Regions from separate parts of the Micromonospora chalcea genome, predicted to be linked through region 1. Evidence: riboswitches for the same ligand, from Rfam matches in the RefSeq annotation. Region 1 holds a riboswitch; the other holds the start of a gene.
The links. A riboswitch is a leader RNA that binds a small molecule or an ion and turns the genes downstream of it on or off. The one in region 1 is predicted to bind ZMP and ZTP.
Positions count from the first base shown of each region.

Region 1 (3,938 bases):
TGGCCCGGCGCTTCCCGGCCGGCGGCCCGGTCACCTGGACCGTCCCGGCGGGCGGCTTCTTCGTGGTGGTGAGCGTCCCGTTCCCGGTCGACGACGCGCTGCTGCACCGCTCGGCTCGCGAGTACGGCGTGCTCTGGACGCCGATGGCCCACTTCTACGATGCGGGCACGCCGGTGAATGCGTTGCGGCTGTCGGTGAGCGCTGTCACACCGGAGTCGATCGATCTCGGGCTGGACCGGCTCGCCGCGCTGGTCACGGACACCATGGCCGGCAGCGTGACGCCGGAGTGTCAGGGTTCCGGCACACTACGTGTTTCCTGACGCCGTTCGTCTGTTGATAATGGACCAATGGTTGCCTGGGAGTACGCGTTGCTCGTTCGTCGGTATCAGGGTCAGGGACGCAATTTCCACGTCTCGTTCGTGTGGTACGGCCCGGACGGGTCACGCACCGACGTGACCGCGTACGGCGACACCGCCATCGCGCACCTGAACCGGGTCGGCCGGGAGGGCTGGGAACTGGTCTCCGCCGCCGAGGACGTGAACAACGTGCAGGGCAGCACCGAGGTCCACCGCTACCACCTGAAGCGCCCGCTGCGCTGACCCCGTAACCGCCGGCACCCCGGGAGACTCCTTCTCCCGGGGTGCCGCTTCGTGTTGTCGGGCGCTCAGCCCAGGTCGACCGAAGGGTAGAGCGGGAACGGCGTGAGCAGGTCGGCGGCCTGCTTGCCGACGGACTCGGCGACCGCCGGGTCCAGCACGTACTTCGCCTTCGACGGCGCGCCGTCCGGGCCGGTGCCGGGCGTGGTCTGGCTGAGCACGGTGTGGATCAGCTCGGCGGTGGCGTCCATCTCGGCGGCGCCGAGGCCCCGGGTGGTCAGCGCCGGGGTGCCGATGCGGATGCCGGAGGTGTACCAGGCGCCGTTCGGGTCCTGCGGCACCGAGTTGCGGTTGGTCACGATGCCCGAGTCCAGCAGCGCCTGCTCGGCCTGCCGGCCGGTCAGGCCGTACCCGGACACGTCGATGAGCACCAGGTGGTTGTCGGTGCCGCCGGTGACCAGCGTCGCGCCCCGGCGCAGCAGCCCGTCGGCGAGCGCCTGCGCGTTGTCCACGATCCGCTGGGCGTAGTCGGCGAAGTCGGGGCGTCGCGCCTCGGCCAGCGCGACCGCCTTGGCGGCCATCACGTGCGGCAGCGGCCCGCCGAGCACCATCGGGCAGCCCCGGTCGACCTGGTCGGCCAGTTCCGGGCCGCAGAGCACCATGCCGCCGCGCGGGCCGCGCAGCGACTTGTGCGTGGTGGTGGTGACGATGTGCGCGTGCGGCACCGGGTCGAAGTCGCCGGTGAAGACCTTGCCGGCGACCAGCCCGGCGAAGTGGGCCATGTCGACCATGAAGGTGGCGCCGACCGAGTCGGCGATCTCCCGCATGATCCGGAAGTTCACCTTACGCGGGTACGCGGAGTAACCGGCGACCAGGATCAGCGGCTTGAACTCGCGGGCCGCCTCGGCCACCCGGTCGTAGTCGATCAGGCCGGTGGCCGGGTCGGTGCCGTAGCTGCGCTGGTCGAACATCTTGCCGGAGATGTTCGGCCGGAAGCCGTGGGTGAGGTGCCCGCCGGCATCCAGCGACATGCCCAGCATCCGCTGGTTGCCCAGCTCGCGGCGCAGCGCGAACCAGTCGGCCTCGGTGAGGTCGTTCACCTGCCGGGCCTGCGCCTTGCGCAGCGCGGGGGACTCGACCCGGTCGGCCAGGATCGCCCAGAACGCGACCAGGTTGGCGTCGATGCCCGAGTGCGGCTGCACGTACGCGTGGGACGCGCCGAACAGCTCGCGGGCGTGCTCGGCGGCGAGCGCCTCGACCGTGTCGACGTTCTGGCAGCCGGCGTAGAAGCGGCGCCCGACGGTGCCCTCGGCGTACTTGTCGCTGAACCAGTTGCCCATGGCCAGCAGCGTCGCCGGGGAGGCGTAGTTCTCGCTGGCGATGAGCTTGAGCGACTCGCGCTGGTCGGCCAGTTCCGCGGCGATGGCGTCGGCGACGCGCGGCTCGACGCCGCGGACGACCTCCAGCGCACTGCGGAAGGCGGTGGACTCGGCGTTGCGCGACATGCGACCTCCAGGTGACGTGCGGAAGGCCCAGGCGCTCGGCATGCGTCCTCATGACGAGGCCGCTCCCCGATGGTGCTCCATCTCCACGCGCCAGTCACGGCCCGTGCCGATCCTACCGGCCCGGCCCGGACCTGCGGGGTTGGGCCGCCCGTCCCGGCGACTGAACCCCGCGACGCGAGCGGGACCGCCCCTCTGCCTCGGGGCGGTCCCGCTCGCGTCGCGCGGCCGGTGTCAGGCGACCACGGCATCGAGGGACTTCTTCAGCGCCTTCGGGGCGGTCGGCGTCTTCGGGGCCTTCGGGCGCAGGTCGAGCATCCGCTGGCCGATCTCCTGGAGCTGGTTACGGCCGAGCGCCTCCCGGACCTTCGGGAACCACTCCTGCTCCTCCTCCTCGACGTGGTGCAGCACGTTCTCGATCAGCACCGTCGTCTTGGCGTTGAACCGCTCGTCGTCGGCGTCCATGGTGAACAGCTCGAAGCAGAGCACGTCCGCGACGTGGTGCTCCTCGTACGACTCCAGGATGTCGTCCTCGACGTCGGGCACCAGCTTGCGGACCTCCGGGTACATCACCTCGTTCTCCAGGTAGGTGTGCACCGTCAGCGCCTCGAGGATCTGCTCGACGATCTTCCCGCGCTTGCTCGCCGGTCCCTCCTCGGCCTCCTGGAAGGCCTTGAACAGGCGGCGGATCTCCTTGTGGTCCTCCTTGAGCAGGACGATCGCGTCGGTGGACACCGGTTACCTCCTATAGTCGGCTGACGCTGCCCCCCTACCCGGGGCCCGACCAGGACAAACAGACCGGGCCCGGCGCGTTCGCCGGGCCCGGTCCACGCGGGTACGGGTTACTTCACCGCGTTGTACGCGTCCACGACACCGGCGCCGTAGAACCCGTTGCGCTTCCCGCCGGAGCAGGTCGCGTCGTACGCGTTCGGGCCCGCCGGGATCAGCGGCACCGGGTTGTACACGCCCGCCGGGCAGGACTTCGCCACCGCCGTGCGCTCCAGGAACGAGGAGAGCTGGCCCGGCGTCATGCCCGGGTGCGCGGACAGCGCCAGCGCCGCGACGCCGGCGGCGTGCGGGCCGGACATCGAGGTGCCCTGCTTGTAGCCCCACCCGTTGGTACGGGTGGCGGTGTTGAAGGTGGTGGACAGGATGCCGTCGGTGGACGTCGAGCGCGCGCCCTGGGTCCGGAACCGGGTGTCGCCACCGGGTGCGGTCACGTCGATCACGCCCTGGCCGTACGAGGAGTAGTAGCTCTTGTCACCGGTCGGGCCGACGGCGGCGACGGTCACCACGCCCGGCGCCTCGGCCGGGAGGACCAGGCAGGCGTTGGTGAGGTTCGCGCGCTCCTCCGGCGTGCCGTTGTTCGGGCTGCCGGTGTCGGTGATCTTGTGGGCCAGGTCGAAGTTCGCGTTGCCGGCCGACGCCACGTGCAGCACGCCCTGCGACTGCGAGTAGCGCAGCGCCCGCTGCACGGCCTGCCACACCGGACGCTGGCGGGCGTCGTTGCGGCAGTTCAGCTGCCACGGGTCGATGTAGTAGCTGTTGTTGGTGAGCTGGAAGCCGTGCTCGGCGGCCCACATGAACCCGCAGACCGCGGCCTCCGGGAAGATGTAGCCGTCGTCGTTGACCACCTTGACGGCGGCGACCTTGACGCCCGGGGCGACGCCGGTGACGCCGACGCCGTTGACCGCGGCGGCGATGGTGCCCGCCACGTGGGTGCCGTGGTCGCTGGTGGTCGGGTTCCACGCCGGCTCGGCGGTGTCGGTGACGCCGCCGATGCAGGACGTGCTCTTGTCCTTGGCGATCTGGGTCGCCAGGTCCGGGTGGCTGCTGGAGA
Region 1 is NZ_CP118233.1:1,626,697-1,630,634, reverse strand. Features, by position in the region: gene PVK74_RS07580 (aminotransferase-like domain-containing protein) at 1-320, shown strand, start outside; gene PVK74_RS07575 (hypothetical protein) at 348-599, shown strand; gene PVK74_RS07570 (glycine hydroxymethyltransferase) at 665-2,101, opposite strand; ZMP/ZTP riboswitch at 2,120-2,209, opposite strand; gene PVK74_RS07565 (hemerythrin domain-containing protein) at 2,333-2,833, opposite strand; gene PVK74_RS07560 (S8 family peptidase) at 2,941-3,938, opposite strand, start outside.

Region 2 (3,938 bases), 280 kb from region 1:
AAAATCGCCGCCAGCTTGTTCGTGCCCAACGCCGTCGCCACCGGCACACCCGGCGCCGCCACCAGCAACGCCGGCAACAACAACAGACCACCGCCACCCACCACCGCGTCCACCCACCCCGCGACAAGGGCAGCGGTCAGCAACGTCGTCAACGACAGGGCATCCACCGCCGCATTCTGCCCACCCCGCCACCAGCGACAACGCCACCTGTGGCAAGCCTCACCGGCCCCGACGACGCCGCAACCACACCCCCACCGACCCCACCGCCACGAACACCAGCATCGAACAGCACAACAGTCTCAGCACCCGGCAAGACTGCCACGACGACGTAGGGTGTCCAGGTGCGCCTGGCCACCTTCAACCTGCTGCACGGCCGATCCCTCACCGACGGACTCGTCGACCCCGACCGGCTCACCGCCGCCGTCACCGCCCTCGACGCCGACGTCCTCGCCCTCCAGGAAGTCGACCGCGACCAGACCCGCAGCGGCAAACTCGACCTCACCGCCCTGGCCGCCCGCGCCCTGCACGCCGACCACCACCGCTTCGCCGCCGCCGTCGTCGGCACCCCCGGAGAACAGTTCCGCCCCCTCACCCACGACGACGACGGCCACGGCGAACCCCTCTACGGCATCGGCCTGATCAGCCGCCACCCCGTCCGCTCCTGGCAGGTCACCCGCCTACGCGCCGCCCCCGTCCGCTCACCCATCTACGCACCCGGACCCGGCGGCGGCCTCATCCTGCTCCGCGACGAACCCCGCGTCGTGCTCGCCGCCGTCCTCGACACCCCCCACGGCCCCCTCACCGTCGCCGCCACCCACCTGTCCTTCGTCCCCGGCTGGAACGTCTGGCAACTACGCCGCGTCATCCGCGCCCTGCGCGCCCTGCCCGCACCCCGGATCCTGCTCGGCGACCTCAACCTGCCCGCCGGACCCGCCGCCGCGCTCACCCGCTGGCGACCCCTCGCCCGCCGCCCCACCTACCCGGCCGGGCAACCCCGCGTCCAACTCGACCACATCCTCGCCGACCGGCACGCACTCGACCGGCTCCCACCCGTCACCGCCGTCCACACACCGCTGGCCACCATCTCCGACCACCGGCCCCTCGTCGTCGACCTCGGCTGACGCTCAACCCAGCCCGGCCTGCCGCCGCGCCGCGTCCACCGCGTTACGGAACAACATCGCCACAGTCGTCGGACCCACCCCGCCCACACGCGGCGTGATCGCACCCGCCACCTCGGCACACGACTCGTCCACGTCCGGCAGCAACCGCCGCCCCTCGTACCGCACCCCACCACCGACCACCACCGCACCCGGACGCACATGCTCCGGCCGCACGATCCCCGGCACCCCCGCCGCCGCGATCAGGATCTCCGCCCGCCGCGTGTACCGCGGCCAGTCCGCCACCCCCGTGTGCACCACAGTCACCGCCGCGTTCGCCGTCGGCCGCTTCTGCGCCAGCAACATCGCAAGCGGCCGACCCAACGTCGCACCCCGGCCCAGGATCACCACCTCCCGGCCCGCCACCGGCACACCGTGAAACGCCAGCAACGCCTCGATCCCCGCCGGCGTACACGGCAACGGACCCGGCAACCCCAACGCCAGCCGGCCCATGTTCACCGGATGCATCCCGTCCACGTCCTTGTCCGGATCCAGCACCGCCAACGCCCGGTCGTAGTCCAGATGACCCGGGATCGGATACTGCACCAGCACCCCGTGGACCGTGGCGTCCGCGTTGAAATCCGCCAGCACCGCATGCAGATCCGCCTGCGACGCCGACGCCGGCAGATGCACGTGCGGCGACACGAAACCCAACTCCGCCGCCTGGCGTTGCTTGATCCGGATATAACCCGCGCTCGCGTCGTCGTCACCCACCAGCACCGTCGCCAGCGCCGGCGTCACCCCCGCCGCCCGCAACTCGGCCACCGACGCGGCGACCTCCGACAACACCCGCTCCGCCACCGGAGCACCCGGCAACAACCGCGCAGAAGACATACGACACCTCGCCCGCAGGGGCCCAGGCGGTCGACCCCCACGACGAGCTCCCCGATGGTTCACCCATCCCCGTGCCGCCAGTCGCGTTCCCCCTCAGCCTGCCACAGCCTCCGCCACCACCGCATCCACCACCACCTGCCACCCCGGCAACGCCGCCAGCAGACCGTCCGCCCGACGCCGCCGATCCGCCGCCGACGCCACACCCAGATCCGCCAGCACCGCCTGGAACGCCGGCCGCAACGCCCGCTCCCGCTCCGGCGCCACCGCGCCCAAGACCACATGACACCGCGCGTACGTCACCAGCACCCAGAACATCGCCTCCCGATGCCGCCCCGCCCCGATCAGCTCAACCGCACCGTCGAACACCACCGGACGCCCCGCCGCACCCAGATCCGCCCCGAACGCGAACCCCTCCCGCGGCAACCGCGCCACCTCGTCGAACACCACCGCCAACCCGGCCAGATGCGCCCGCACCCGCGCCGGACCCAACCCCACCCCGCCGCCGTCGAGCGTGTCCAGCAACCCCGGATACCGGTCCGCGAACCCGAACCGCGACAACACGCGCTCCGCCCGCACGTACCGCCGCCGCACCGTCGGATCCACCAGCCCCGCCACCGCCGGCCACACCGCCAGCAACGACGTCGGAAACACCCACGTCAACACCTGCTCCGCGGTTGGCAGCTCGGCGTCGACCGCCCGCAACCCGGCCTCGATCCGCCGCCGCACACCCGCACACCGCGCCCGCACCCAGACCGGATCCGCGAACGCCGCCGCCACCCGCTCCCGCACCGCGCCCAACCGGCCCGACGGATCCGCGATCACCCCATCGGTACGCAACATCGGCGCGAACACCCACGACCCCAGCACATCCTCCGGGCCGCCCAACTCCGCCCACGTGATCGTGCTGACCTCCAGCAGCACCCCCCGATGCACGAACTTGCCCACCTTCGCACCGGGCTCCCGGCGCACCAGCAACACATCCACGTCCGACCACGGCGGCAACTGCGCGTCGTCCGGCAACCCCACAGTCGACCCGCTGAAGAACGCCCCCTCGACCGACGGGTCAACGCGCATCCGCTCCCGTACCCACCCGGCCGCCACCGCCCGCGCCGCACCCACCCGCATCCGCCCGATCCTGCCAGCCCGGCAGCGCATTGACTCACCCATTCTGGATACGCACGGTTGTAGATCGGGCACAGAACGTGCAACATCGATACAAGTGACTGTCGTCGAATCGTGTGGGGCGATGCCATGGCGGGCTACTATCCGATCCTCAAAGGTCGAAAAGCTGAGTTCCAGGCCATCGACAACCTCGCTGGCGAACTCGCGCCACACATCGTCCCGATCTTCGAAGTCGTGCCTGACAAGGGACCGATCGAAGACGCCCGCAAGTTCATCGAACGTGTAAAGCGAACACTTCCTCCCGGCATGGTCGTCGCTGTCGATGTGCAGCACCTTCCAGAACCGATGACCGGTACTCGCCGACCACTCCACGACATCGCCGTCGACCTGGAAGCCTGGAGAATCTCAGCGCTGCCCGTCGTGCACCTGCAGGACACAACCCAACAACTTGCGGACGTGCGTAGCGCCGCCGCCATGCACGGAGGCGGCGTCGTGCGAGTCACGGCCAGCCACGCCGAACCAGACGTCACCGAAGTCGACGGTCGGCTTTCTCAGGTGTTGGCCGTGATCGAGTTGCGTACCGAGGACTGCATCGTCGTCCTCGACGCCGCCGAGGTGCGCTCCGACCAGGACCTCACGAAGGCAGAACCCCTGCTCCGCAAGCACCTCGCGTGGACCCGACGCCATCACTGGAAGGACGTCGTCGTCGCGTCGGGCGGCATGCCCCCGAATCTCTCGCAGGTTCCGCCTCATCGGGCAACCCCACTCCGTCGCCGGGACTTCGAACTGTGGCAGCGACTTCAGCAGCACGGCGTCCAATTCGCC
Region 2 is NZ_CP118233.1:1,347,154-1,351,091, reverse strand. Features, by position in the region: gene PVK74_RS06290 (sulfite exporter TauE/SafE family protein) at 1-167, opposite strand, end outside; gene PVK74_RS06285 (endonuclease/exonuclease/phosphatase family protein) at 342-1,121, shown strand; gene PVK74_RS06280 (bifunctional 5,10-methylenetetrahydrofolate dehydrogenase/5,10-methenyltetrahydrofolate cyclohydrolase) at 1,125-1,991, opposite strand; ZMP/ZTP riboswitch at 2,005-2,086, opposite strand; gene PVK74_RS06275 (hypothetical protein) at 2,085-3,017, opposite strand; gene PVK74_RS06270 (beta family protein) at 3,243-3,938, shown strand, end outside.
Region 2: linked by a shared signal. The riboswitch ahead of PVK74_RS06280 (bifunctional 5,10-methylenetetrahydrofolate dehydrogenase/5,10-methenyltetrahydrofolate cyclohydrolase) and the one ahead of PVK74_RS07570 (glycine hydroxymethyltransferase) in region 1 are both predicted to bind ZMP and ZTP.